DNA from 4 places in the Pseudovibrio sp. Ad26 genome. Region 4 is predicted to be linked to each of the others. Evidence: predicted binding sites of a transcription regulator. Region 4 holds the regulator's gene; each other region holds the start of a gene.

What was found. The regulator LexA, encoded in region 4, represses DNA repair genes until DNA is damaged. The targets are predictions, from matches to a motif close to TGTTCNNNNTGTGTTCNG.
Region 1: PsAD26_RS07705 (PA0069 family radical SAM protein) is a predicted target of LexA. The motif match lies at 2,354-2,371, and genes of this name have one in related genera.
Region 2: PsAD26_RS01700 (YifB family Mg chelatase-like AAA ATPase) is a predicted target of LexA. The motif match lies at 2,227-2,244, and genes of this name have one in related genera.
Region 3: parE (DNA topoisomerase IV subunit B) is a predicted target of LexA. The motif match lies at 3,832-3,849, and genes of this name have one in related genera.

The regions. Positions count from the first base shown of each region.
Region 1 is NZ_LMCE01000047.1:266,913-274,364, forward strand. It holds gene PsAD26_RS29940 (hypothetical protein) at 1-67, opposite strand, end outside; gene PsAD26_RS07700 (ribonuclease HII) at 494-1,147, opposite strand; gene PsAD26_RS07705 (PA0069 family radical SAM protein) at 1,201-2,256, opposite strand; gene PsAD26_RS07710 (glycosyltransferase) at 2,442-3,035, shown strand; gene PsAD26_RS07715 (ceramidase domain-containing protein) at 3,059-3,739, shown strand; gene PsAD26_RS07720 (NADP-dependent malic enzyme) at 3,858-6,182, shown strand; gene PsAD26_RS07725 (Mpo1-like protein) at 6,303-6,797, shown strand; gene PsAD26_RS29655 (hypothetical protein) at 6,822-6,992, opposite strand; gene PsAD26_RS07730 (LysR substrate-binding domain-containing protein) at 7,101-7,452, shown strand, end outside.
Region 2 is NZ_LMCE01000008.1:26,025-33,476, forward strand. It holds gene PsAD26_RS01695 (PAS domain-containing hybrid sensor histidine kinase/response regulator) at 1-586, opposite strand, end outside; gene PsAD26_RS01700 (YifB family Mg chelatase-like AAA ATPase) at 654-2,180, opposite strand; gene gshB (glutathione synthase) at 2,360-3,334, opposite strand; gene PsAD26_RS01710 (YraN family protein) at 3,453-3,860, opposite strand; gene rsmI (16S rRNA (cytidine(1402)-2'-O)-methyltransferase) at 3,826-4,746, opposite strand; gene PsAD26_RS01720 (penicillin-binding protein activator) at 5,104-6,336, shown strand; gene PsAD26_RS01725 (hypothetical protein) at 6,496-6,861, shown strand; gene coaBC (bifunctional phosphopantothenoylcysteine decarboxylase/phosphopantothenate--cysteine ligase CoaBC) at 7,011-7,452, shown strand, end outside.
Region 3 is NZ_LMCE01000062.1:16,927-24,378, forward strand. It holds gene PsAD26_RS14915 (DEAD/DEAH box helicase) at 15-1,448, opposite strand; gene parE (DNA topoisomerase IV subunit B) at 1,656-3,746, opposite strand; gene PsAD26_RS14925 (tetratricopeptide repeat protein) at 4,340-5,236, shown strand; tRNA gene PsAD26_RS14930 (tRNA-Pro) at 5,627-5,703, shown strand; tRNA gene PsAD26_RS14935 (tRNA-Pro) at 5,725-5,801, shown strand; tRNA gene PsAD26_RS14940 (tRNA-Pro) at 5,824-5,900, shown strand; gene PsAD26_RS14945 (inorganic phosphate transporter) at 6,256-7,452, opposite strand, start outside.
Region 4 is NZ_LMCE01000088.1:42,770-50,221, forward strand. It holds gene glp (gephyrin-like molybdotransferase Glp) at 1-917, shown strand, start outside; gene lexA (transcriptional repressor LexA) at 1,167-1,886, shown strand; gene PsAD26_RS17330 (ComEC/Rec2 family competence protein) at 1,782-4,334, opposite strand; gene gltX (glutamate--tRNA ligase) at 4,460-5,884, shown strand; gene gltA (citrate synthase) at 6,116-7,408, shown strand.

The DNA.
Region 1 (7,452 bases), on a different contig from region 4:
GAGTGGATGTTGGAAGGTAGTGGCCGGAGCATTTCTCGACGACTTTTGGCGATTGGGTTTCGCTCAATAGTGATCCGCTGAATGAATACAGCTGGAAGCTCGGACTTGAAGCGCGCTTGTGCGTGCAATCAATGACACGAGTATCCGGAAAGATCCTGAATACTCCGGTGACTGCCGTCTTTCCTAAAAAGAATCCAGAAAGAAATCCATGCTCTCGATGGTAAATCTGTATGCGATTCCAATAGGGCACGTAGGTTACAACAAAATCACCATCAACTGACAGTTCAGTATGTTCCGCGAGTGGAAACTCGACATGTGTAAGTTTGTCCCCACCATGGAAATAAGCAACTCCATGAAACAGAAAGCTCAGGAATAGAGATAGGGCAAAATATAAAAAGAAACAGCGCGCGAGTCTGTTTGTAAATAACTGGTTTAAATCGTCGGATGTCATAATATTACTCAGAAAGCATCCCTTGTCTTCAGGCTGACCGAACTACCCCTCAATCATCTCCCGAATAGGTCGGAAGGAACAGCGGTGGAGCGGGGTTACGCCGTGGGCGGCCAGCGCCTGCTGATGCTGTTTGGTGCCGTAGCCTTTGTGTTTGGCAAAGCCGTACTCCGGGAAATGCTTGTCCATCTTCACCATCAGGCGGTCACGGGTCACCTTGGCAACGATGGAAGCAGCTGAGATGGCGAGGCAGCGGCCATCACCCTTGATCAGCGCTTGCCCTTCCTGCGGCAAGTGATGGGGCACATCCTTGCCATCAATGAAGAACCGTTTCACCGGAACGCTGAGCGAGCGGGCGCAGGTGCGCATGCCCTGCAAGGTTGCTTCGCGAATGTTGATCCGGTCAACGGTCTGCGCGCTTTGCACACACACACTCACATCAGCCATCTCAAGGATCTGCTCAAAGAGCTCCTCGCGCTTGGCCTCGGTCAACTTCTTGGAATCGTTCAGTCCCTCTGGCAGGTTGTCGTAGTCGAGGCTGGCCGCGGCAACCACCACAGGGCCAGCCCATGGTCCGCGCCCGGCTTCATCAATACCGGCAAACCGCCCTTGCAGGTCTTGCTCAACAGAGCGCTCAAAGCGCAGATCCGGAGCATCAGGGAAGGCGATATCAAAGAGGGAGTTTGCAAAATACGACATGCCTCTCTTTGCCACGCAGCCCTTCAGCTTTCAAGCATCACAACATGCCTCGTCTACAGCAATGAAAGCTGCACACCGCCGCAAGTTGGTTTGATGAAATGGTCACAGGACAACTTCATTGAGCGCGAGGATAAACGCTTGCTCTTACACGCCAGCTGAAAGCGCTTTGCCAGCTGGTCTGCGTAAGGACCTTTACCCTTGAAGCGCTGCGTCCACTGAGCGTCATAGTCCTTTCCATCACGCATGGAACGCAAAAGGCTCAGTACGCGTCTGTAACTGCCCGGAGCCTCCCGCAAAAGCCATTCCTTGAAGAGTTCAGAAACCTCGCGAGGAAGGCGCAGCAAAATGTAACTGGCCTCTGTCGCACCATGCTCCTTACAAACCTCAAGAATGCTCTCAAGTTCATGATCCGTCAGTCCGGGAATGATCGGAGCTGCCAGCACAGCGGTTGGAATACCCGCATCAGACAGTGCCTTGATCGCTTGCAAACGGCGAGGTGGCGTAGACGCGCGCGGTTCAAGACTCCGCGCGATCTTCCGGTCCAGCGTGGTCACAGAAATTGCCACCTTTGCCATATTACGCTCTGCCATTTCGCTGAGAATATCGATATCGCGCATAACAAGAGCGGACTTGGTGACAATGGTCACCGGATGTCCTGTCTTGTTCAGCACTTCCAAAACCTCACGCATGATTTTGTGTGTGCGTTCAATCGGCTGGTAAGGGTCCGTGTTCGTCCCGATCGCAATGGGTTTCGGCTGATAGGAGGACGCCCCCAGCTCCCGCTCCAGCACCTGTGCTGCATTGGGCTTGGCAAACAACCGGCTTTCAAAATCCAGCCCTGGCGACAGGCCCATATACGCATGGGTTGGCCGCGCAAAGCAGTAGATGCAGCCATGCTCACAGCCCCGATACGGATTGATCGAGCGATCAAAAGGCAGGTCAGGAGAGCTGTTCTTGGTGATCACATGCCGTGCAGTTTCAATCTGCACTTCTGTCTTGATCGGCGGAAGTTCATCAATTGTTCCCCAGCCGTCATCCATCAGTTCCCGGCTTTCCGCCTCAAACCGGCCAGCCTTGTTGGAATGTGCCGCACGGCCCCGACCTGTCATGTTGACCGGAAGCGAAGATCCCAAAGGATCAGCGGCCTCAGTTTCGGCCCTGTGATTTTGTGCAGTTGACATGGGGCATGCACTTTCATCTTCTTATGAGAACATAAGTGGAACATTGCTCAAAATATCTGGATTTGCAAGCCTTTACTTTCCAAAGATAAGGCAAATCACTGTAAGCTGTTGGAATGATTAGTGCACTTATTCCCACCTATAACAGCGAGCACCGGCTGGTGCTTACCCTGTCCGCTCTGGTCCCGGCTTCCGCAGAAGGCATCCTGAAAGAAGTTATTATCGCCGACGAAGGCTCATCTGATGGGACAGAGATTGTCGCGGATGCCAGCGGTGCGGTTTTCGTCAGCACCACCTCAAAATCTGGTTTCGCTCTGGCCGAAGGGCTCCAACGGTGCACCCGTTCCAACTGGGTTTTGCTCATCCAACCCGGCGCTATTCTGCAAGCGGGCTGGCAGGCAGAAGCCGCATCCTTCATAGAGCGCGCGGAGCGAGTCGGAACCGAACAGAATCTGGTTGCTGTGTTTCCCAGCCGAACGGAGGAATTCGGCACTGTGGCACAACTCAAGCAGAAACTTATCACCCTCACGCATCGCTTGCTGAAAGCATCATGCCACCAGCTGCCCATGCTGATCCACAAAGACCACCTGCAACAAGCGCTGGCGAACGCCTCAGGAGTGAACCGGCAGGCTCAGCTCCAGAAGGTTTTGAGGGCTAGCCGGGTCCATTGGTTGAACGGTACAGTGATCTTTCAAAATACGACGAAATAACGCGGTACCAGCTTGGAGGGCTCATGGATTGGAATCAACAACTGAACCAATACTGCGAGCGCACCTCCGCTGCATTCTGGTCTGAGCCACTCAATGCAGCGAGCAACGCTGCTTTTATCATTGCCGCGCTGATTGCCCTTCAATTCTGGTTGAACGCACGCAGTAACGCAAAAAAAACGCATTCAACGCAAACCAACGCACAAGATAACGCAGCTTTGGTTCTCATTGCTCTGCTGACCATAATTGGGATCGGGTCGTTCCTGTTCCACACCTTCGCAACCCTCTGGTCTATGCTGGCTGATGTCATCCCGATTGCGATCTTCATGCTGGTTTACTTCTACCTTGCCACGCGTCGATACATGGATGCCAACCTCTTGATATCACTGGGCGCAACGCTGCTGTTCTTTGGGGCAATGGCATTTGGCCCAAGGCTGTTTGAAGGGATACTTGGATCCACTGCTGGCTACTTCCCGGCACTCCTCGCAATCCTGCTTTTTGCAGGCCTGGCCCGCAGCAAAAACAGGCAAACATCCAACGCTTTGTTGGCCGCAGGCGTGGTCTTCGCACTTTCGATGAGTTTCCGGATTTTGGACGAACCAATTTGCTCGATTTTGCCAGTTGGAACACATTCCTTGTGGCATATTTTGAATGCAATTGTTTTGCTTATTCTAATTCGCGCATTTATACGCTTTAAGACGTATTGAGATACTGCAAAATCCTAGGCGATGGTCTAGTTTTTGCAAAACTGCGACATCTGAACCGGAAGTCATAGTGATTCCCGGTGGCGAGCCGCTCATTCACTCGGTCAGGCAAGAATAGACGATGACGGACAAAAAACGCCCTACCTCCGGCGAACTCGATGAACAAGCGCTCTTTTACCATGAGTATCCGCGCGCGGGTAAATTGGAAATTCAGGCAACTAAGCCATTGGGAAACCAGCGAGATTTGGCGCTTGCCTATTCTCCGGGCGTGGCAGCTCCGTGTTTGGCAATCCATAAGGATGAGTCAAAAGCGGCTGACTATACCGCACGTCAAAACCTTGTTGGTGTCATCTCCAATGGTACCGCAGTCCTGGGTTTGGGCGCGATTGGTCCTCTGGCATCCAAGCCGGTGATGGAAGGTAAGGCTGTCCTCTTCAAAAAGTTCGCTGGCATTGATGTATTCGACATCGAAGTCGACCAGACCAACGTTGATAAGTTTGTTGATGCAGTTGGCGTTCTGGAGCCAACTTTCGGCGGTATCAACCTGGAAGACATCAAAGCGCCAGAGTGTTTCCAGATCGAGAAACGCCTGCGCGAAAGAATGAATATCCCGGTTTTCCATGATGATCAGCACGGTACAGCGATCATCGTGTCAGCTGCGGTGCGCAATGGCATGGAGCTCTCCGGCAAAAAGCTGGATGAGATTAAAGTCGTTGCCTCTGGTGCGGGCGCTGCAGCGCTGGCCTGTCTTAACCTGCTGGTGTCCTCCGGTGTAAAGCGCGAGAACATCTGGGTCTCTGACATTGAGGGCGTTGTTTATGAGGGCCGCGAAGCCCTTATGGATGAATGGAAATCCGTATTCGCGCAGAAAACCGACAAGCGCACGCTGGATGATATCATCGAAGGCGCTGATGTCTTCATCGGCTTGTCAGCAGCTGGTGTGCTGAAGCCGGAGATGGTTGCCAAGATGGCAAAACGCCCTCTGGTGATGGGCCTTGCCAACCCGAACCCGGAAATTATGCCTGAAGATGCACTGGCTGTTCGTGACGATGTGGTCATGTGTACAGGCCGTTCGGATTACCCGAACCAGGTGAATAACGTCCTCTGCTTCCCATACATCTTCCGCGGTGCTCTGGACGTTGGCGCAACGGCCATCAACGAAGAAATGAAGCTGGCTGCTGTTGAGGCAATTGCCGCTCTGGCACGGGAAGAACCGACCGATGTTGTAGCCAAAGCCTATGGCGGTGTCACCCACACATTCGGCCCGAACTACCTCATTCCATCCCCGTTCGATAACCGCCTGATCCTGCGCATTGCTCCTGCTGTTGCAAAAGCTGCCATGGAAACTGGTGTTGCAACCCGCCCGATCGAAGATTTCGACGCCTACATGGATAAGCTGAACCGCTTCGTGTTCCGCTCCGGTATGGTGATGAAGCCAATCATTGCACAGGCAAAGGCAGATAAGCAGCGCGTTATCTACGCTGATGGTGAAGACGAACGCGTGCTGCGCGCCGCTCAGGTGGTGCTGGAAGAGGGCCTCGCGACACCAATCCTCATTGGTCGTCCGCAGGTTCTGGAAAACCGTTGTGAGCGCTTCGGCCTGCGCATTCGCCCGGGTACAGATTTTGAGTTTGTGAACCCGGAAGACGATCCACGCTACCGTTCCTATGTTGACACACTGGTGCAACTGGTTGGCCGTAAAGGCGTAACTCCGGAAGCTGCCAGAACGATGGTGCGTACAAACTCCACTGTCATTGGTGCACTGGCGTTGCATAGAGAAGAAGCTGATGCACTCATCACAGGCCTCGAGGGCCGCTTTGATAAGCACCTGCGCGACATCAACAACATCATTGGTTGTTCCGAAGGTGTAACGGACTTCTCAACGCTCTCTCTGCTGATCAACTCCAGCGGCGCGTATTTCCTTGCAGATACATATGTCACTGAGTGTCCATCTGCTGAAGAGATTGCCGAGATCACTCATCTTGCATCAGAGCAGATCAAACGCTTCGGCATTACACCCCGCGTTGCGTTGCTGTCTCACTCCAACTTTGGCTCCCGCCCATCTGCGACCTCCAACAAGATGCGGGAAGCCCTGCAGATGGTTTGGAAACAGCTGCCAGAGCTTGAAGCTGAAGGTGAAATGCATGGTGATGCTGCGTTGAAGCCGGAAATCCTGAAACGCTACATGCCAGATGCGCATATCTCCGGTCCTGCGAACCTGCTGGTGTTCCCAACTCTGGACGCCTCCAACATCGCATTGAACCTCATCAAAGCAATGACAGACGCGCTTCATGTTGGTCCAATTTTGCTGGGCGCGAAGAAAACTGCTCACATCATCACGCCATCCGTGACCTCACGCGGCATCGTAAATATGACAGCACTTTCAGCAGTTGATGCGCAATGTCGTAAGGAAAATGCCGGCGTTTGCCTGACACCACATAGCTAAAACAACTCCTTCGGCGGGCACTGGTTAATATGCCCGCCGAAGTTTTGTCAGCTTGAAAATACCTTCCCCTTACGGCATGCTGGCTGCATTGATACCGCTTGATATTACGGGGAGGGTAGTATGAGCTTTTCAGAAGCAACCGGGCGTCGCATTGACCGCCTTCTGGGCGAGTACGGCGAAAGCCACCAAAATCACAAAAACAAAGCCATTCACTGGATCTGTGTGCCGATCATTTTTTGGACGGTGACTGCACTGCTGTGGTCTGTTCCAACACCCATCGGTTTTTCGAATATCTCACCGTGGTTGAACTGGTGCACGATCGGGCTGGGGCTGTCGATCATCTACTATCTGTCATTGTCCATCACATTGGCAATCGGCATGGCCGCGTTCTCAGCATTGATGATCTGGATTAACATGACCTACCAGCAGTTTGGGCTTGGTATCCCACTCTGGCAGACAGCTTTGGTAGTGTTTGTGATTGCATGGGTCGGCCAGTTTATCGGCCATCATATTGAGGGGAAAAAGCCGTCCTTCTTTAAGGATCTTCAGTTCCTGATGGTTGGACCTGCGTGGCTAATGCATTTCATTTATAAAAAGATTGGCATCCCATATTGAGGGACAAAATAAAAAACGCTGCTCTTAAGGCAGCGTTTTTTCTGGGTTGATGTAAACATCACCAATTTCGCGCGTATCCATCCGCTGAAGAGCAGGGTGTGAAAGTGGGTCAGCACAATAAGGCTTTGAGCCTGCAGCTACTTTGGCCTTTCGGGGGGATTTCCCGCGCAGCAGATCTTTAAAAAGATTTTTCATTGTCATTTCCTTTGTGACTTGATGGAGCGACAATGCGTCAATTGCGTTGCAAGTGCTATCTGGAATAACTAAACCCCGGTTTAGATTTACTGCTCGGAACTGTCCTCGATGAAAAATCTCAATCAAGTCAGCCTCGCTGGCCTTCGCGTTGTTGAAGCTGTCGGGCGCTTGGGCTCCCTGAAAAATGCGGCTGAAGAGTTGGGCATTACGTCCGGCGCCGTCAGCCAGCAACTGCACAAAACCGAGCATCAGCTGGGCCGCCCGCTGTTCACTCGAGAGACAGGCGGTTTGAAGCTGACAAGCCTTGGCGCCGAGATTTGTCACGAACTCACATCAGGCCTCAAGCAAATCTCAGAGGCTGTTGCATTGGCAGACCGGGACAGGGAAGAAAGTCTGTTCCTGTCAGTTGCTCCACTCCTTGCGGAAAAGTGGCTGGTCTGGCGCCTGAGCAGCTTCATGA
Region 2 (7,452 bases), on a different contig from region 4:
TGCCGTGTTTTGTGCGCAAAGCAACGTCTTCGGTTGCTCCAGCCGCCCCTTCCTCAAGGTCGGGTGTGAAGTCTTCAGCATAGGGCAGATGAATAGCCCGTCCGATTTCAACACCAAATCCAGTGGGAAAATTGCGTTTGCCTGCATCATTCACGGAAAGCACCAGGCCTTCGCTGTCACAACGGATCACGATGGCGCCCAGCGCATCCAGAATAGAGCGGTGCCGATCATCCGCTTCGCGCAGTTGCCAGTCAGCATCACTAGCTAATTCGGATGGATCTTCAAGTTGTTCAACTTCACTGCGGATCTGAGCTGTTTTCCAACTTTGTGCAATAACATCACTTGCCGGAAATCGCCGAAACAAAACGGCACCAGCCCCAAAGGCAAGCAACACAACATAGAGGCTTTGTGCAGATCGCCAATCAGTCAGCAGCAGCGCAATCAGCAAGCATATAACGCCGACAAAAATAGAGAGACTCTTTAGAACAAAGGAGGATTTTTCGGTGATTTCGCTTTGCTTAATCAGAGACACACGGGCCTGAGTAACAACATGGGTGCTCTCCTCAGTTTTTAGTCTCCGTTTCAACACTGCTTTTGCTCCACCCGAACTATTTCGGTAAATCAGTAAAATTCAATTGGTAGGATATAACAGATTATGCTGCGGCCAAATAGGCGGAAGAGCGCTTGAAACTCAGGGCCTCGGCCAAGTGAATACGCTGAACGGAATCTGACCCGTCCATATCTGCAATTGTCCGCGATAATTTCAGAACCCGATGGTAGCCACGTGCAGAAAGACCAAACTGTATGGATGCCTGCTCAATCAACTCCTTACTGCCCTGATCCAGCGCAACAATTTGCTCAATGGTCCGCGCACTGGCATGTGCATTGACGGTGATGTCTAGTCCAAGAGAGGCATAGCGAGCTTGCTGTATTGCACGAGCACCTGCCACACGTTGAGCAACCACCTGCGAACTCTCAGAAGTGCGTGGGCAGATCAGGTCTCTTGCAGAAACCGCAGGAACATGAAGTTGCAGATCCATCCGGTCAAGGAATGGCCCGGAAACTCGTGATTGATAAGAACTGGCGCATTTATCGCCTCGCCTGCAAGTATGTCCCGGCTCTCCGGCATATCCGCAACGGCAAGGGTTCATCGCGGCAACCACTTGCACCATGGATGGATAGCTCACCCGATAATTGGCGCGAACAATCGTCGCCACACCGTTCTCAATAGGCTGCCTCAAGCTGTCCAGAACGGAACTATCGAACTCTGGCAGCTCATCCAAAAAAAGCACACCATTGTGAGCCATGGATACTTCGCCGGGTCTGGCTTTTATGCCTCCGCCAACCAGTGAGGCCATGGAGGCAGAGTGATGTGGTGCCCGGAAGGGGCGTTGATTGCTCAAAGCGCCATCCTCCAACTCTCCTGATATGGAAGCGATCATGGAAACTTCCAGCAGTTCGCGAGCTGAGAGTGGTGGCAAAAGAGCAGGTAACCTGCTCGCGAGTAAGGTCTTCCCAGAGCCTGGAGGGCCAATCATCATCAGGTTATGAGAGCCAGCCGCAGCAATCTCCAGTGCCCGCTTCGCTGTTTCCTGACCTCTAATGTCGGCAAGATCCAGTGAATTGGCAGCTTGTGGAGAGCTACGTGGTTTTGGCGCAGAAAGAGTAATGTCACCTTTCAATGCGCGATAGAGCTGAACCAGTGATCCCGCGGCCATAATCTTCAGGTTCTCATCCGCCCATGCCGCTTCAGAGCCGCAACTTGCCGGACAGATCAAACCTTTCCCGTTTGCAACAGCAGCGATTGCAGCTGGAAGGGCTCCGTTGACGTGCGAAATGCTGCCATCCAGTGAGAGCTCACCTAGAACGAGGAAGCCTTCGACAGCTTCCGCAGGCAATGCCCCCATCGCCACCAAGAGCCCCAGCGCAATTGGAAGGTCGTAATGAGATCCTTCCTTAGGCAGGTCAGCCGGCGCAAGATTAACCGTCACACGTTTGGCTGCTAGCGCCAGGCCGGAGGCTATGAGTGCTGAACGAACTCGCTCTTTGCTCTCTGCAATTGCCTTGTCGGGCAGACCAACAAGAGTGAAATAGACGGATCCGGGGCTAATCTGGACCTGCACGTCAACATTTGCAGCGTCGACACCCTGAAAGGAAACGGTAGAGATGCGAGCAAACATCTGACACTCCTGCGGCCACAATTAATCATCATTGTAGTAATTAAGCAGGAACGAATGAGAAACACACAAGCCTTGAATACTCAGAAATACGAAAGCTCCCCTAAGAAGCTCTACCTGAATTCTCGGAGTTCATGATGAAAAAGAAAAGCCCTGTTGAAGAACAGGGCTTTTGTTACTTTTTAGGCTTCCAGCTTTTTCTCAAGCACATCCCAGACCATGCCGGCCACATCTGGCCCGCCCAGCTTCTGGATCGCTCGAATGCCAGTTGGGGCAGTCACGTTGATTTCAGTGAGGTTTCCGTCAATCACATCGATACCAACGAGAATGAGTCCTTGCTCCTTCAGTGTCGGCCCAAGGCGCGCGCAAATCTCTCTTTCACGTTCAGTCAGGTCACTGTCTTTTGGAGACCCACCGCGTACCATGTTGGAGCGCAGGTCACCTTCTGCAGGGACACGGTTTACTGCACCAGCAAACTCGCCATCGACCAACAGAATGCGCTTATCGCCGTGTTTCACATTTGGCAGGAACTTCTGAATAACCCAAGGCTCGCGGAACGTGACGGAGAAGAAGTCATAAAGAGAACCGTAGTTCAGGTCATCCTTGGTCACGCGGAAAACAGCAGCTCCGCCATGTCCAAACAGCGGCTTCATCACAATGTCGCTATGGATATTGCGGAACTCGTCGATCTCTTCGCGATCATGAGTAATCAGCGTTGGCGGCATCAGGTCGGCAAACTGGGTCACAAACAGTTTCTCTGGCGCATTACGCACAGAGACTGGATTGTTCAGGACCAGCGTTGTCTCGGAAAGCTTTTCGAGAATGTGGGTTGCTGCGATGTAAGCCAGATCAAACGGAGGATCCTGACGCATCAGAACGACATCCATCTCAGACATGTCAACGCGCTGAGGCTCACCAAAACTGAAGTGATTGCCAGCTTCGTCGCGCACGGTTACCGGCTCAACGCGGCACATAACCTTTTCACCCCACAGGGCCAGACGCTCTGGTGTGTAATGATACAGCTCATAACCACGATCCTGCGCTTCTAGCATCAGAGCAAAAGCACTGTCGCCCGCAATTTTGATGGTTGAGATATGGTCCATCTGAACGGCGACTTTAAGCGGCCGCTTGGCACCAGAAGAAGCTGCTTGGGACATGAGGCACTCCTGAAATAACGCTGGGATAGAAATCCATGTAAATAAAAATGGATGTTAGCTGCAGATATGTGGGTCAGAAAGCAATTTGTCTACATTTTTGCGATAAAATATTTGTTTCCTAAAAAATTTCAGCTTCAAAAAGATTAGGGAAGTGCTGGGCTTCTCCATGTTTGGGAAGAATAACCGCATCAAATCGCAAGGTTTTTCCAACCACATCGTTGTGATGGGAAACCCATTCTCGGGCGGCATTTGCAATCCTTCGTTGAGAGCGTTGCGTGATTGCATATAAGCCATCATCCACACCCCGCCTGGCTTTCACCTCCACAAACACGATCGTCTGGTCTTGTTCGGCGATCAAATCGATCTCGCCCTGCTTGGTTTTGTAGCGTCTTTCAAGAATCTGCCAGCCCGCTTGGCGAAGCAGCATCTCTGCTTTCAGCTCCGCCTGTAGTCCTTTTCGATAAGCAGCCTGCTTCTTAAGAAGGTTGCTTTTAGTCGCTCTCGGGCTCTTCTGCGGTTCCTGCATTTTTAAGCTCCATCGCACGGGTATAAATCGCCTTTCGATCCACCCCGGTTGCTTTGGAGACTTTCTTCGCTGCTGCGCTCACTGGCATTTCTTTCAATGCCTCTAGCAACAGTTCGTCTGCATCAACCTCGGTCAGTTCCTGCTCTTCAGGTGGTGAGACAAGAATAACAATTTCTCCCTTAGGGCGATCCCCCGAATAGAAATCACTCAGTTCTGCAAGGGTACCACGCTGGAAGGTCTCAAACCGCTTGGTCAGCTCGCGTGCAACAGCTGCTTTACGCTTCCCAAGAATTTCAGTCATATCGATAAGAGAAGCCCCAACTCTGTGAGGACTCTCATAAAACACCAGTGTCGCCGGAATATCTCTCAGTTCTTCAAGACGTTTCTTTCTGCCGTGGGTCTTATTGGGCAGAAAGCCAGCAAACAAAATAGTGTCAGAGGGTAAACCGGCACCAACCAGACCGCTCAACATAGCTGAGGCACCTGGAATTGGCACCACCTTGTGTCCGTGCTCCACCACATCACCTACAAGCCGAAAACCTGGATCAGAGATGAGCGGCGTACCTGCATCGGAGACCAATGCAACGGTTCGCCCAGCACCCAATGCCTCCAAAATCTTAGGCAGTTGTCTGTGGGCATTGTGCTCGTGATAGGTCATCATCTGGGTGCGGATGCCATAACGCTGCAACAAGACACCCGTCACACGAGTATCCTCGCAGGCAATAAGATCACAAGCAGCCAAAGTTTCCAGCGCACGGATTGTTATGTCTTGCAAATTGCCGATTGGGGTCGAAACGATGTGCAATCCCGGTTCAATCCGTTTAGCCGTTAGCGAATGCTCGCCAATATAGTATTTCCGCTCGGATGCAGCTTCGGAATGATCCATGGTCGCCTCGTGAGAGCTCCAGAATGGAGCAAGTTTTGCACAGTAGAGAGTGCACATCTAACCAACAAACCGCAAAATGACTAATTACAACGGGGAGTTTTTGACAGAATCCTTAAAAAAATCGCGGATTTCCTTGGGTTGAGGCTGTATTAACTGCGTTGGATCTGTAGAAATAAACCAAACTAAGGCATATCTCCGAGAAGTGGGGTCCGGTTTTCGGATAAGAGTGTGCGCATAATAATCGATTAGAGCATGGCGCGTGAGCAATCGCGACGAGTTCTAAATGTAAATTGCCGGATTTCATCCCTTGCAAAACGAGGGATTGATCGAATGGCCTTCGGAATAGATGGGGCATCCATGAGCTTAGGATCAGCCACACTGCGTGGAATGAGCTTCCGCAAACTTGTGACAGGGGCTGCACTCGGCGTCTCCGTCCTGTTGGCTGGCTGTGTTAATTCACCTAATTTCTCATCGGTGAACACTCCTTTTCAGCCTGATTTAAACCCAAATGGCCAGCCGCAGCTGGTCTCGGGCCGTGCCATTGGCAATGGCTCCGTTCGTGTTGGCCTGCTGCTGCCATATTCTGGCGAAGGTCAATCCGCCGCTTCTGTTGCCACTCTTTTCGAAAATTCCGCCAAGCTCGCGCTTGAGGATTTTCAGGGTGCTGACATCCAGCTGCTCGTAAAAGACACTGGTGGAACCTCTGAGGGCGCAAGCATTGCTGCCCAGCAGGCGATCAGTGAAGGCGCAGAACTCCTTATCGGCCCGGTTTTTGCCCCAGCTGTTCAGGGTGCATCTGCTGTTGCACGCCGGTCTGGTGTTCCAATCGTTGCATTCTCCTCTGATACCAATGCAGCAAAGCCGGGCACATATCTGCTCAGCTACCTGCCAGTATCTGATGTAAACCGGATCGTGTCCTACGCAGCAGAACAAGAGCGCCGCTCCTATTCCGCGCTGTTGCCAAACAATGCCTATGGTGCGGTTGCTGAAGCTGCATTCCGTCAGGCTGTTGGGCAAACAAATGGCCGTATCATCACCATTGAGCGCTATATCCCGGGCAATGCTGAAGACATCCGCGCCCGCGTTGCCAGCCTGAGCCGCTCTATTTCGCAGGTGGACACTCTGTTTGTTCCTGAAGGTGGCGGTGTTCCTCCGTTTGTTATGCAAGTGATGACCGAAATGGGTGCAAGCCTTGGTGAAGTGAAGATGATCGGCAGTGGTCAGTGGAACACGCCGGATATCCTCCAGTCTCCTGTCATGGTTGGCAGCTGGTTCCCGGGTCCGGATAACCAGAGCTTTGAACGTCTTGCGACCCGTTACCGCGAAACCTATGGCTCCCAGCCACCGCGCAACGCTTCCTTGGCTTATGATGCAACAATTCTGGCCGCTGGGCTGGTCCGCTCCGCTGGGCCTGATCGTTTCTCTGATCGTGTGTTGACCAACCGTGATGGTTTCCTCGGCATTGATGGTATCTTCCGCTTCCAGCAAGATGGCCTGAATGACCGTGGACTTGCGGTTTATGCTGTTTCTGGCAAGAGGACTGCCGAACCAATTGCTCCAGCACCTCGCAGCTTCTCCGGCCAATTCTAGGCTCTGGAACTTCTGATGTTGAAAGCCTCGCTCGCAAGAGCGGGGCTTTTTTGTGTGTGGCTCTGAAGGATCTCTTCAATTGCACCTGTTATCTTGGGATCATGGTGATCGGAGAAGCCTAATCTGCATTGGCAAAATCGCCATTAGAGGCAAAGAGCCATGCAGGAACTACGCTTTCATCATGTCGGCATTCCCACCAGTGAAAAGCTGCCGGCAACGCACCACAACAAAACCCTCAAACTCACTGCAACAGGCTATTTTGAAGGCCCCTATGCAATTGAGTGGATGAACTTTGATGATGACAATCCTCTCCCCGAGATAATCAAGACAACTCCTCATGTTGCCTATGTGGTTGATGATCTTGCCAAGGCTCTTGAGGGCAAGAACGTTATTTTATCTCCTGAAAGTCCGGCCAAAGGCGTCTGGGTTGCCTTCATTCTGGAAGGTCGAAACCTCATCGAACTGATGCAATTTGACAAACCTGAAGAGGAAATATGGCCCCACCCCGGAAAGTTCAGGATCTGATGGGGCTGCAGTGTTACCGCGATTTACCCAATGGGACGAAAGGCCTTTAGGAAACTAATGAAATCCGGAGTGAAAACGGATAGAAATACCTCAGGAAATGAGTTGGCGGGCCTGATGGTGATCAAGCCTGCGCAAAAGGTGGTTTCAAAATGCTTTCAGATAAGCGCATTCTCCTTATCATCACAGGCGGTATTGCAGCCTACAAATCGCTGGATCTGATCCGCCGCCTGCAAGAGCGAGGCGCGCAAGTTCGGGCAGTTCTGACCAACGGTGGTTCTCAGTTCATCACACCGCTTGCTGTTGGTGCATTGACGGGCGACACAGTCTTCACCGAGCTGTTTGATAGAGAAGCCGAGCACGATGTCGGCCACATTCGCTTGTCGCGTGAGGCGGACCTTGTTGTCGTGGCGCCAGCCACAGCAAACATCATGGCAAAGATGGCGCACGGATTGGCCGACGACCTGGCCTCCTGTGTGTTACTGGCCAACGACAAGCCAGTGCTCGTTGCACCTGCTATGAATTCCAAAATGTGGAGCCACCCGGCAACCCAGCGCAATGTTGCTCAGTTGAAAGCAGATGGTCTTAATTTTG
Region 3 (7,452 bases), on a different contig from region 4:
CTCAGGAAAATGGGCTATCGGCTTTGAACTTTGGAACGAGTTTCCCGCAGCAGGAAGGCCGGAACATGGCTTGCATTACGGAAAATCGCATCATCTTTAGGTTGATTAGCGCGGCGACCGCCTCTTGGACGAGGTGGAGCAGCACGACGCTCAGCGTGCATTGGAACCACGGGTTGCTCTTCAAGGCCAGCTGGTACAGATTCGGTTTCCTGTACGGCTGCTTCCTGAACTTCAGCCTTAGGCTTACGTGAGCGGCCTTTTTCTTTTGGAGTGCGGGTAGAACGGCGGCGAGACTTTTTGTCATCGGCAGGCTTGGAGAAATCAACCGGCTCTCCGACCCACTCGAGCTCTTTACCAATCATGTCGTTAATCGCTTGCAATGCTTTCTGGTCCTTGCCCGTCACAATGGAAATCGCAGTACCTTCACGGCCTGCACGCCCGGTACGTCCAATCCGGTGGACGTAGTCTTCTGCATGAATAGGAAGATCAAAGTTAAAGACGTGGCTCACGGTTGGAATGTCAAGACCACGTGCAGCAACATCACTGGCCACCAGAACCTTGATGTGACCCTTTTTAAAGTTGTCCAACATAGTCATGCGAGAGCGCTGGTCCATGTCACCGTGAAGTGCACCAACAGAAAACTCATGACGCACAAGCGAACGGAAGAGGGTAGCTACATCGCGTTTCCGGTTGCAGAATACGATCGCATTCTGCAAATCTTCAGCGCCTTCGATCAGCTCACGCAATTTTGCGCGCTTCTCATAGTCTTCCGCGTCAGCGGCAGCAATGCGCTGCGTCACAGTATCCGCAGTTGTAGAAGCTTTCGCCACTTCCACCTTTGCAGGGTTCTGGAGGAACGTGTCAGTCAAACGCTGAATCTCTGTCGGCATAGTTGCGGAGAAGAACAGGGTCTGGCGAGTGAACGGGATAAGCTTACAAATGCGCTCAATGTCTGGAATGAAGCCCATGTCCAGCATGCGGTCAGCTTCGTCGATTACAAGAATATCGACGCCCTGCAACAGCAGCTTACCGCGCTCGAAATGATCAAGCAGGCGGCCAGGCGTTGCGATTAAAACATCAGCGCCACGCTCAAGCTTGCGGTCCTGTTCAGCAAAGGAAACACCGCCAATCAGCAGTGCAACGTTCAGCTTGTGATTGACACCATATCGATTGAAGTTGTCTTCCACCTGCGCTGCAAGCTCACGGGTTGGCTCAAGAATAAGAGTTCTTGGCATCCGGGCGCGCGCACGGCCTTTTTCCAGAAGTGTAATCATCGGCAGCGTAAAGCTTGCCGTTTTCCCGGTTCCAGTTTGAGCAATCCCGAGGACATCTCTACGTTCAAGAACGTAAGGGATGGCGCCTGCCTGAATGGCAGTCGGTTCTGTATAGCCAGAGGCTTCTACAGCGGCGAGAACTTTCTCACTAAGTCCGAGAGTGGAAAACGACATATTTCATGTTCTTTACGATAATTGAGGAGAGAAGCTGGAAGCCGTATGAGTTACAGGTTTCTCCAACCAGTTTGGCGGAACACTACATTTCTAAGCAGCGTTGTCAATAAATTCTGCGGTATAACCGATATATTCCTTCAAGTTATGCCAAGGTTGCCGAGTTATAACCTACGCAAAACTCAGCAACTATTCAGAATTAAGGGTCTTTTAAATATCCAAATCAGTCGCGAACTCTGCCCGCTCCTGAATAAAGTTGAAGCGTGCCTCAGGTTTGTTACCCATCAACTGCTCAACCGCATTGCGGGTTTCGCTCACTTCATCCTCGCCAACAACTACTTTAAGCAGTGTCCGGCGCTTTGGATCCATGGTGGTTTCCTTCAGCTGAGCTGGCAACATCTCACCCAACCCCTTAAAACGGCCAATTTCAATCTTGCCATTCTTCTTAAAGCTGGTTTTCAAAAGCTGTTCACGATGCGCGTCATCTCGGGCATAAAGCGTCTTGCCACCCTGACTGATCCGGTACAGCGGAGGAACAGCAAGGTAGAGATGGCCGTTATTGACCAGATCCGGCATCTCTTTATAGAAGAATGTGATGAGAAGGGCTGCAATATGCGCCCCATCAACGTCCGCATCGGTCATGATAACAATGCGCTCATAACGCAGGTCTTTATCATCATAATGAGAGCGTGTTCCACACCCAAGTGCCTGAATGAGATCAGACAGCAGCTGGTTTGCTACCAGCTTGTCCCGGCCAGCGTTCGCAACGTTCAGGATCTTGCCGCGCAGTGGTAAAACGGCCTGTGTTGCACGATTCCGAGCTTGTTTCGCTGAGCCCCCCGCGGAATCACCCTCCACGATAAACAGTTCAGTGCCATCAGATTTGCTTGTTGAGCAATCCGCGAGCTTACCGGGCAGGCGAAGGCGACGAACCGCAGTCTTACGTGCGACATCCTTCTCCTGACGACGCTTCAAACGCTCTTCAGCACGGTCAACAACCCACTCAAGTAGTTTGTTTGCCTGGTTTGGAGAAGCTGTTAGCCAGTGGTCAAAGGCATCGCGAACAGCGTTTTCAGCAATACGGGTTGCCTCGTTCGTGGCCAGTTTGTCTTTTGTCTGACCAACAAACTCAGGCTCGCGAACGAAAACAGAAAGCATACCAGCCGCCGACGTTAAAACGTCATCGCCAGTAATAATGGAGGCCTTCTTATTGCCAATCAGCTCGCCATACGCCTTCAGACCGCGGAGCAGGGCATAGCGCAGTCCCGTCTCATGCGTCCCACCTTCTGGCGTTGGCACAGTGTTACAGTAAGAATTGACGAACCCATCACCGGCAAACCAGGCAACAGCCCATTCAACCGAACCATGTTTGCCTGTCGCCTGTGTTCGGCCAGCAAAAACCTCGTCAGTAACACGGCGCTCTTTACCAAGAGCCTCTTCCAGATAATCCTTCAGGCCACCAGGGAAATGGAAAGTCGCAGTTTCAGGCACCCCATTGGCTTCATCGGCAAGAGCCTTGGCACAGCGCCAACGAATCTCTACACCGCCAAACAGGTAGGCCTTGGAACGCGCCATCTTCATCAAACGGACGGGTTTAAACTTGAGCGTCTTGCCGAAAATTTCCGCATCCGGCTTAAACCGCACCATGGTGCCGCGACGGTTGTGAACATCACCAACCAGCTCAAGGCCACCGTCTGCAAGGCCGCGGCGGAACGTCTGGCGATACAGTTTGCGGTTACGTGCGACCTCAACGACCAGCTCTTCAGAGAGCGCATTTACAACGGAAATACCCACACCATGAAGACCACCGGAGGTCTCATAGACTTTGCTGTCAAACTTACCGCCAGCATGCAGGGTCGTCATAATGACTTCCAGAGCGGACTTGTCTTTATATTTAGGATGCGGATCAATCGGGATACCGCGGCCATTATCTGTAATGGTCAGGTAGCCATCATCACCTAGGGAGACATCAATCCAGCTGGCGTGGCCTGCAACGGCCTCATCCATGGAGTTGTCGATCACTTCAGCGAACAGGTGGTGCAGCGCTTTTTCATCCGTGCCGCCAATATACATTCCCGGACGGCGGCGCACAGGCTCCAGGCCTTCAAGCACTTCAATGTCAGCTGCGGTGTAATCACCTTCAGCGCCGACAGGAGCGGCCTTGCCTGCGGATGATGGCTTTGCAGGTGAGGTCGGTGCGCTTGCGGCTGGTGCTTGTTTCTTCTCAGTGCTGCCAGAAGAGGATGTCAGCTCATCCATGCTTTTGGTAACATCTGCAAACAGATCATCAGGCGTGCTCATCGTACCTCTTTGGTCTTGCGCTTAAATAGTCTCGAATCAAACGGCAGTCTTGCAGGACTGAGAGAAAAGGGCAAAGATCTGCCGGAGTTCTACTCTTGTTCCTTGTGGGTAAGCGCCAGACATACGCTTTTTCGCTTACCTGAATGTGCCGAACCCCACCAAAAGCGGGCATCTGATGCCATATGCGCCATTCGCGGCGAAAATACAAATGGCATTTGTGATTGCCCCAAGGCCTGTGATCAAAACTTTACACCGGACATACACACGGCAGTTACGTCATCTGCTGCAGATTGTTGCGAGCATGCAACAGCATTTTGCGCTGACTCGAATGGTGGAAACTGACACTGGTTCATGGATGGCAAATTGGATAGTTTGCCTTGTCCATGTTTGAGAGATGGTCGAACTGTGTAGGATTTTTGTCAATCAGATAGAAAGCTAGGCATTTGTAAGATCATTTGTGACAATTTGAAGGTATGTCACCTTTGGAAACAAAATTGACATTTTTTCCTTTCATAGCCTGATCACACAACGACGGTATGAAAAGATAAGAAGTCAGAACCACTGACAAATCGACAGTGGTCAAGTGAGGCACTTTGATAAAAGCTCTGTTTAAAGATGAAATGGGAACGCACCACAATGCGTTGACGCGTCTTGTAACAAGCTTGAGCTGCGCCTCGGTTCTTACTCTTCTCGCATTCAGCAGCGCACATGCTCTGGATACCAACAAAAGTGCGAGCGCAATGGCTGCCGTCAACCAGATGGCAAATGTCACACCTCAGCAAGCCTTGAGGGAAGGGGCTCGCGCTTACTACTCCGGTGAAAAAGACAAGGCTCTCTCTCCACTTCGCTACGCTGCTGAAAATGGACAGGCCATGGCGGCCTGGAAACTCGGCAGAATGTACGCGCAAGGAGACGGGGTGCCAGAAGATGATCTTCAGGCGTTCCAGTATTTTTCCCAGGTCGTGCGCGAATACTCTTCCGATGGCCCTAAAGCACGTTCAGCCCCATTTGTCGCAAGCGCTCTGGTGGAGCTTGGTCGCTACTTCCTGACAGGTATTGGTGATAGCCCGGTCCAGCAGAACACGCACAAAGCACGTGAGGTGTTCACCTACGCTGCGTCCTACTTTGGTGATGCGGATGCGCAATACAATCTCGGCATTATGTATCTCAACGATAAACTGCCAGATTATGACCGCCGCCTTGCTGCCCGCTGGTTGAAACTCGCAGCCGTAAAAGGTCATGTCGGAGCACAGGCCAAGTTTGGTGAACTGTTGTACTTTACAGAAGAACTGACAACTGCGCGCATGACAGGCCTGAAATGGATGACCTTGGCGCGCCGACAAGTGGTTGGCGGTGATAATGATGCCTGGATTGTCTCTCTTCACGAGAAGGCATTTTCTCTGGCCTCCGAAAAAGAGCGCCGCAAGTCTGCTGAATGGGCTGACGCATGGCTGGTTAAGCGCGGCCACGTAATTGCTTCAAGCAACTAATCCACTCCCTTCTGATTTTCTTTTAAAATATGACTTGACCACTCAGGTTATTTCTGCGATTTAAAACATGAGTTCAATATTCAAGTTTTGTTATTGACCTCTGTTTGGCGATTGTAGACCCCAATTGCGGGTCTCTGGAATGTACTTGGGGTGAGCCTTTTGCGCTCACCCTCTTTTTTTGCCTGTACGTCGCAGAAAAGCTAAAATTTTCACAGTCTTCACGCGCATTGTTTAAGCCTCTGAAATTTCAGTCTTTTCAACAGCAGGATGCAGTTTTTTAAATTTTCTCGCATGATTTGGGAAAAACTATAAAACACGCTTGCCAAGCTTTAAAACTCTGCCTATATACCTGCCTCAACAAGACGCCGCAGGGCGTCACGTTGATGAGAACGGAGCATAGCGCAGCCTGGTAGCGCATCTGGTTTGGGACCAGAGGGTCGCAGGTTCGAATCCTGCTGCTCCGACCATTCATCAACACGAAGATAGATCGGAGCATAGCGCAGCCTGGTAGCGCATCTGGTTTGGGACCAGAGGGTCGCAGGTTCGAATCCTGCTGCTCCGACCATCTATCGACCCGAAGATTAGTTCGGAGCATAGCGCAGCCTGGTAGCGCATCTGGTTTGGGACCAGAGGGTCGCAGGTTCGAATCCTGCTGCTCCGACCATCTTCCCTTCAATTCCCCTCTTTAATTTCATAACATCGAGTAGTCAGCGCTGCTCCTTCACTATGTCTTTGCGCGTTCTTAGCCGCACAGAGCATTACTCCATTTGTACCTTCTAACACCCACTTCATTTCACAACATTACTCTTTGGCCAAAACGGGCAGGGAAGGTCACTAACGGCGTCCCTCCGTTAGTCTTGGCGTTGGTCGACCAAGTGCAAGCTGATGCCCTGTGCACCCTTTAGCGCTCTCTTGGGATGCTGTGACCCTCACCCAAAAACTGCAGCCAATGAATGCATAGAAAAAGCCCGAAGGCGAGGGCCTCCGGGCTTTATAAATCTCATTACTCTGAAACCAGCTTAGAACACGAAGAGATCCAGCACGAAGAACAGAGCAGCTGACAAGAGTGCAGCCAATGGAACGGTGATCACCCACGCAGCAATAATGGTCATGAAGTGCGAGCGGCGCACCAGCATACGGCGCTTTTCGTCTTCTTTCACAGTGTTCTGCTTATAGCTTTCCATGCCGGTGCTTTCTTTCACGAAAGCAATGCGGCGCTTGGACTTCATTGTGTACCACTCACGGAAGAAGCCAACGCCGAAGATTGCGCCAACTGCAATGTGAGTAGAACTCACCGGAAGCCCCAGCCAGCTAGCAAAGATCACTGTGATCGCAGCAGAAAGAGACACGCAGTAAGCGCGCATTGGGTTCAGCTTAGTGATCTTCTCACCGACCATACGGATGAGCTTAGGACCAAACAGCATCAAACCGAAAGAAATACCAAATGCACCGATCAGCATAACCCAGAGAGGGATCGTCACAGCCTTCGCAATGCCACCTTCCTGAACGGTGTGGACGATTGCAGCAAGAGGACCAATCGCATTCGCAACATCGTTCGCACCATGCGCGAAGGAAAGAAGTGCTGCGGAGAAAATCAAAGGCCAGCGGAACAGGATACGAAGGGACTGGTTCCGGTTTTCCATGCCCTCCGACTGCTTGCGGATCAAGGGGCGACAAATGGCCAGGGCAGCAACAAAAGCAATTGCGCCAAGCAGCAGAGCGACCTCAATGTCGATCTTTACGATCTTCTTCAGGCCCTTCATTGCCAGATAAGTGGCAAACGCACCTGCCATGATCGCGATCAAAAGCGGCACCCAGCGACGGGCAGCAGCAATCTTGTCTTGCTGGTAGATAATGAAGGATTTGATGAAGGCCAGGAACAAGGCCGCAATAATACCACCCAGAACTGGAGAGATGACCCAGCTTGCAGCAATGCCGGACATGGTACCCCAGCTGACAGAGCCAAAGCCAGCAGCAGCAATACCGCCGCCCATCACACCACCAACGATAGAGTGGGTCGTGGAGACGGGAGCACCTATCCATGTTGCAAGGTTCAGCCAGACAGCCGCAGAGATCAGCGCCGCGAGCATCAGCTTCACAAAATCTGTGTAGTCTGTAATTTGCGTTGCATCGATAATGCCCTTGGAAACCGTTTTAACAACGTCACCACCGGCAATCAAAGCGCCAGCGCTCTCAAAAACGGCTGCAAGCAGCAA
Region 4 (7,452 bases):
TCCCTGCTGGCGCTGACGCGATCTTGATCCAGGAAAACGCTCGCCGTGACGGGGATAACCTGTTTTGCGAAGAAGCTGTTTCTGTTGGTAAGTTCATCCGTCCGGCTGGCCTCGACTTCAAAGAAGGTCAGGTCCTCCTGAAGGCAGGCGCCCCACTCGGCTTCCGCGAACTGTCTCTTGCAGGCGCCATGAACCACGCATCCCTCCCGGTACGCAAAAAGCCAGTCGTTGCGGTCCTCGCAAATGGTGACGAACTCGTCGAGCCGGGTCAGGTACCTGGTCCGAATCAAATCATAGCCTCTAATCAGGTCGGCATAGCAGAATTCGTCAAAAACTGCGGCGGAACACCGATGATGCTCGGCATCGCCCCAGACCAGCCTGAGGAAATCGCAGCACGCGTGAAGCAGGCCATCCAAGCAAAAGCCGATGTACTGGTGACACTCGGCGGCGCCTCTGTTGGCGACCACGATCTCATTCAGGACGTACTGGGAGCTGAAGGCATGGAGCTTGGCTTCTGGCGCATCGCCATGCGCCCGGGCAAACCCCTCATGGCGGGCGCCCTTGGCCCAATGAAAGTCCTCGGCCTTCCTGGCAACCCAGTCTCAAGTCTTGTATGTGCACTCCTCTTCCTTGGTCCACTTCTGGACAAGATGCTGGGCCGTACAGTCTCTGTGACAAATCAAAGCGTTACAAAAGCAACGTTAACAGCTGATTTGCCAGCCAATGACATACGTCAGGACTACCTGCGCGCCAGCCTGGGCACTGATGAAGCAGGCAATCTCATCACAGAGCCGTTCTCCAAACAAGACTCCTCCATGCTTGCCTTACTGACAAAAGCAGACGCCCTGATCATTCGTCCACCACACGCATCAGCTGCAAAGACAGGTGAAAAAGTGGACCTGCTCAAGCTACGCTAAATCCTAGCGTCAGGAGTGGGCAACCCCTGTCCACTCACCCACCAGAAACCAAATCCCCCAGTTCTAGCAGGGCTTAACCTGAACAAACCCATTGCAGAACACAATGAGAACAGGTAGAGTACGTTCGTGTTTTGTCCTTCCAATCGCAGAAGTTGAAGTCTTTCAGCTTCTTGGAATTACAAAACCGCGATTGGTCAGGAATGACCGCTCACTTTCAATCAGCGCCTTAGGAGCGAACGGGGATAAAAGATGCTTACACAGAAGCAACACGAGCTTTTGATGTTCATCCATCAACGCTTGAAGGAAGCCGGTGTTCCGCCCTCCTTCGATGAGATGAAGGACGCGCTGGACCTCCGTTCCAAATCCGGCATTCACCGGCTGATCACAGCTTTGGAAGAGCGCGGCTTCATTCGCCGCCTGCCAAACAGAGCGCGTGCGCTGGAAATCCTCAAATTGCCTGACTCAATTTCTCCGGGCCTGAAGCCTGCTGCAAAGGAAAAAGGCTTTGCACCTGAGGTAATTGAAGGCTCCCTGAGTAAAAAGGTTGCAGCTCCGCCACCACGCGCCACATCACCAGATGAAGTGCCAACGCTGGAAATCCCGGTCATGGGCCGCATTGCTGCTGGTGTTCCAATCGAAGCAATCCAGACTCAAAGCCATTCCATCGCCATGCCTGCTGATTTGATGGGGCGCGGTGAGCATTATGCGCTGGAAGTCAAAGGTGACTCCATGATTGATGCGGGTATTTTCGATGGGGATACAGTGCTGATCAAGCGTGGCGACGCTGCTGATAACGGCGAGATCGTTGTGGCCTTGATCGATGATGAAGAAGCGACCTTGAAGCGCCTGCGCAAAAAAGGGGCCTCAGTCGCGCTGGAAGCGGCCAACCCCGCCTACGAAACTCGCATCTTCGGCCCGGGCCGCGTCCGCGTTCAGGGCAAGATGATTGCGCTCTTCCGCCGCTATTAAATCATTGGTTGCCTGAGGCAATTTCGGATTCCAAGGTCTGCGCTGAGCATGATATGCCCAGCGCACTTTTTTTATTCTTTCCCCGCCCTCAAAACCTGCAGAAAGCCAGACATAAGCAGAGCCACGTTCGCCGAACATCTTCTGATCAATCACCAGCTCAGCACGGCAAGCAGGAGGCGCCTGCGCCTGTGTGATGACGATGGTCGCAAGACGGCAATCTACCTCCAAAACATCAGCCACCTTGGACTGCGCCAACAAGACAGGCTCTGAACTTATCCTCCCCCCCTCTGAAGACAACTGCGGGAATATCTCAATCACACAGCCGCGATCATCGCAGGACCGATCCGAAGCCCTCACCTTGTGCTGCTTGAACGCCCCTGCCGAAATCCCTCCTGCACGCAACAGACTGTCAGCGGCAAACGACATGCGCGAAGATGTCAGCCGAAACCGGCCATCCGCCCCGTAGTAAGCAATGTGCTTGCCCGCATCCGCAATCATCAGGTCTGGTGCACTTCCACCCGCAAACATCAGGACACTCACCGCAAATGCCGGGAGTGAAAGCCATTTCAAGCGCAGCGGCATCACACACAGCACCACAATAGCAAAGATCATGAGCAGATAACCGGGTGCACTGGCAACACCCAGACTGGTCAGCCCTTCACTCAGAGAACTCACCCAGTAGGCAGCCTTTAATACCAGCGCCAACCCAGCCTCCATCCCCTGCAGGAAGAACGCATCCGCACCCAACGGGATCGCCAGCAGGCTCAACAGCCCAAGGGGCATAACCACAAAGGTCACCAATGGCATGGCAAGGATATTCCCGAGCACACCATAGGGCGCAACCTGCTCAAAATGCATCGCCGCAACAGGTCCCGTAGCCGCACCTGCAATCAGCGAGGTCAGTGCACACGCTAGCACCCACTTCGACCCTTTACGACTAACCCTATGAAACCATGAGACATTCCGCCTTCGAGGTCTATTGCGGTTACCAACGAACCAGTCCTTCCCAAGTGTGTAGGCTGAGAGCAAGGCGAGAACTGCGATGAAGGACATCTGAAACCCGGGAGCCAGAAGCTCCTCCGGCCTCAGGCTCAAAAGCACAAGACAGGCCAGAGCCAGACCACGCAGACTAAAGGCTCGCCGCCCAATCAGCCCCGCGCATAAAATCATTGCCGCCATTAGAAAAGCTCGCTGCGTTGCGACAGAAGCACCTGACAAACCGAGATAAACAGTTGCCGCAATCAGCGCCGCCGCGCTGGCGTAAACGTGAATATGTCCTTTCAGCGCAAGCGACTGACTGAGGGATAAGATCAGGCGGGCACCGAGGAAGACCAGAGAGGTCACAAGACCCATATGCATGCCGGATATAGCAAGCACATGAGCAAGCCCTGCATTGCGCAAGGCATCCTTGTCAGCGGCGGCAAGATAGTCCCGCTTGCCCACCAGAAGCGCAACAGCGAACGCACTTTCCGGGCTGTTATCCAACACCCGCCGAATGCGCTGCGCTATCCCACTGCGTACGCCTTCGACCTCTTGCAGAAAACTTGTCCCCTCCAGACGCGCCACAACAACCGGTTTAGAAAGCGCATAGCCAACCGCACCAATCCCGCTGAAAAACGCTGTTCGGGCAAAGTCATACCCACCGGGGCGCACCGCACCTCCCGGCGGCAATAGCCGAGCTTTCAGCTGCATCCTGTTCCCCATCACTGGCGGCTCTTTCATCCCCTTGATGCTGAGGCGGATACGATAAGAAAGAGGAGTTGTGCCCTTCTGGGAAAGTGCGTTCACATCTGCAAGAATGACCGAATAAGCCCCTTTTCCAGAATGCTTCACACCCGTAACAACACCTTCCACTTTGCGTGTAACAGGGCGCTCCAGCGGGTCACCGCGCGCATGCTCCACGCGCAAATCGGCAAGAAAAAACCCGGCTGCGAAGAACAAAATCGCAGTCAGGCCAACCGTCAGCCGCCCAGAACTCCAACGTCGAAAAGCGAACAGAAGCAATAAGATAAAAGGAATTCCGCTTAAAACACTATAAGGTTCAGCAGGAAGTGAGAAGTAAACCAACACCCCAGCCAGATGACACAGCGCATACCAGAGGAGACCCTGCCCACGGTTCCAATCCTGCACAAGGGCTGAACGGGCATAAGTCATGACCGCAGGCCAATCTGGTCTCAGCATAAAACGCAGCAGTCTAAGCAACCCCAACTTAACCTCAAGAAACTCAACGCGCTGTTTTTCCTCCGTAAAATTCGTGTTTGCGTTGCTATGTGTGTTTTTTGCGTTGGTTTGCGTTTTTGTGCGTTGCTGTGTCACGCACTCCTGCAGCCCTGCATCCGCCTCAAACCGCGCAGCAGAAAACTTATCCTCCTCAAGGCAAAGTTCTCCTATTCTGGAAGCACAGCCACCAGATTGCGTCTTGTCTGAGGATGATTGCCCCTCGCGCACCCTTAAGTCCCTTTCTGCCACTTGGGAACTTTTCAATGCTATGGTACACAGCCCGCAGAGGTACGGCGCCCCGCCGTAATTACCCCAAACTATTCGAAGTAACTTGAAACTTTTCCGGAACACCTATGACTAAACCTGTTGTGACGCGCTTTGCGCCTTCTCCTACCGGCTACCTGCATATTGGCGGCGCCCGTACAGCCCTGTTCAACTGGCTTCTGGCAAAACACAGCGGCGGTAAAATGCTGCTGCGTATCGAAGACACCGATCGCTCCCGCTCCACTGAGGAAGCTGTAGACGCGCTGCTGGACGGCCTGTCCTGGCTGGGCATGGACTGGGACGGTGAGCCGATTTCCCAGTATGGCCGCGTTGACCGCCACCGTGAAGTTGCTGAGCAGATGGTCAAGGACGGCACTGCCTATTACTGCTACTGCACCCCGGAAGAAGTGAACGAGATGCGTGAGAAGGCCCGCGCAGAAGGCCGCCCGCCGCGTTATGACGGCACCTGGCGTGACCGTGCCCCTTCTGAAGCACCGGAAGGCATCGCTCCTGCTATTCGCCTGAAAGCTCCGCTGGAAGGTGACACCATCGTCGAAGATCAGGTTCAGGGCACAGTCAAGTTCGCAAACGAGAATCTGGACGACCTGATCCTCGTACGCTCTGACGGAAACCCAACCTATATGCTGGCCGTTGTCATCGACGATCACGACATGGGCGTAACCCATATCGTTCGCGGAGATGACCACCTGACCAACGCCGCACGTCAGTCCCTCATCTACAAAGCCCTGAACTGGGATGTCCCGGTCATGGCGCACATTCCGCTGATCTACGGACCAGATGGCGCAAAGCTCTCCAAGCGCCACGGCGCAGTTGGCGCAGAAGCCTACCGGGCTATGGGTTACCTGCCATCCGCAATGCGCAACTATCTGGCACGCCTCGGCTGGTCCCACGGCGATGACGAGATCTTCTCTACCGATCAGATGATCGAGTGGTTTGGTCTGGACGCTGTTGGCAAGTCCCCATCCCGTTTCGACTTCAAGAAACTGGAGAACCTGAACGCCCACTACATGCGCTCCGAAAGCGATGAGGAACTGCTCGGCCACTTCCTCACCTATCTGATGGACGTGGAAGGCGGCGCAGACGTCATGGCTTGGATTGCTGGTGATGGCAACCAGGACAAACTGGTTGAAGCACTGCCTGGCCTCAAAGAGCGTGCAAAGACCCTTGTAGAACTGCAGGAATCTGCACGTTACCTCTGGGTTCAGCGTCCGCTCGATCTGGATGCCAAAGCTGAAAAGATCCTGTCTGACGAGGCACGCGCTGTTCTTGGCAAGGTTCTGGTTGCTCTGGAAGCACTGGACGAGTGGACCGTAGAAAGCACTGAAAATGCCGTTAAGGCAGTTGCGGAAGCCGAAGAGCTAAAACTCGGCAAAGTTGCTCAGCCATTGCGCGCTGCACTCACTGGTCGTGGCACATCCCCAGGCATCTTTGATGTGCTCAAAGTGCTCGGAAAAGACGAATCTTGCGCACGCATTCGTGATCTTTCAGCTTAATCCGCTGAATTCTAAAAGAAACTACCGCTGCAAATACTAGTCATTCGTAGCGGTAGTTACACTTATAGCTAAAAGCATTGGTTGCGGGCGCTTGCCCCATCGCGGCAAATGATATAGGCAGTTCCACGACAACACTCTCCTCCGGGCGGAAACGTCAGATCATGCAGTGTATTCATTTGTACACAAATGAAGCAAGTCGCATGAGGAGATACAAAATGGGGGTTGCCTGATATGAGCGACAAAACAGCGAAACTGACTATTGGAGACAACAGCTGGGACTTTAACGTCCACTCTGGCTCCATGGGCCCTGATGTTCTGGACATCGGTTCGCTTTATAAGCAAACTGACCACTTCACACTGGACCCTGGTTTCACATCAACTGCCTCATGCGAATCCAAGATCACTTACATCGACGGTGACGCAGGCGTTCTGCTTTACCGCGGTTACCCGATTGAACAGCTCGCCGAACACGGCGACTTTTTGGAAAGCTGCTATCTGCTGCTGTACGGCGAACTGCCAACACGCGCAGAGAAGGACGATTTTGTTCATCGTGTAACCTACCACACCATGATCCATGATCAGATGAGCTCTTTCTTCAAGGGTTATCGTCGTGACGCCCACCCAATGGCAGTCATGACCGGTACCGTTGGAGCTCTCTCTTCCTTCTATCATGACAGCACCGACATCTCTGATCCACACCTGCGCATGGTTGCATCCCTGCGCATGATCGCAAAGATGCCGACCATTGCTGCAATGGCCTACAAATATCACGTTGGTCAGCCATTCGTTTACCCAAGAAACGATCTGGACTACGCATCCAACTTCCTGCACATGTGCTTCGCAGTTCCATGTGAGGAATATAAAGTAAATCCGGTTCTGGCACGCGCTATGGACCGTATCTTCATCCTGCACGCTGACCACGAGCAGAATGCTTCCACGTCCACCGTACGTCTTGCTGGTTCTTCAGGCGCAAACCCATTTGCATGTATTGCAGCTGGTATTGCATGTCTGTGGGGTCCATCTCATGGCGGTGCGAACGAAGCAGCTCTGAACATGCTCTCCGAGATCGGTTCTGTTGACCGCATCCCTGAGTATGTCGCACGTGCAAAAGACAAGAATGATCCGTTCCGCCTCATGGGCTTCGGTCACCGCGTCTACAAAAACTACGACCCACGCGCACGCATCATGCAGAAAACCTGTCATGAAGTGCTTGCAGAGCTGGGCCACCAGGACGATCCGCTTCTTGAAGTGGCAATGGAACTGGAAAAAGTTGCTCTCACCGATCCTTACTTCGTTGAGAAGAAGCTCTATCCAAACATTGACTTCTACTCCGGCATCACCCTGCGTGCTCTGGGCTTCCCAACCACCATGTTCACCGTGCTCTTCGCACTGGCTCGTACAGTAGGTTGGATCGCACAGTGGAAGGAAATGATTGAAGATCCTTCCCAGCGTATCGGTCGTCCACGCCAGCTGTACACCGGCTATTCCGAGCGTGACTATCAGCCAATCGACCAGCGTCGTTAAAAACATTTCCCCGAAAGCGGACACCGCTGTTTGGGAAATGCAGC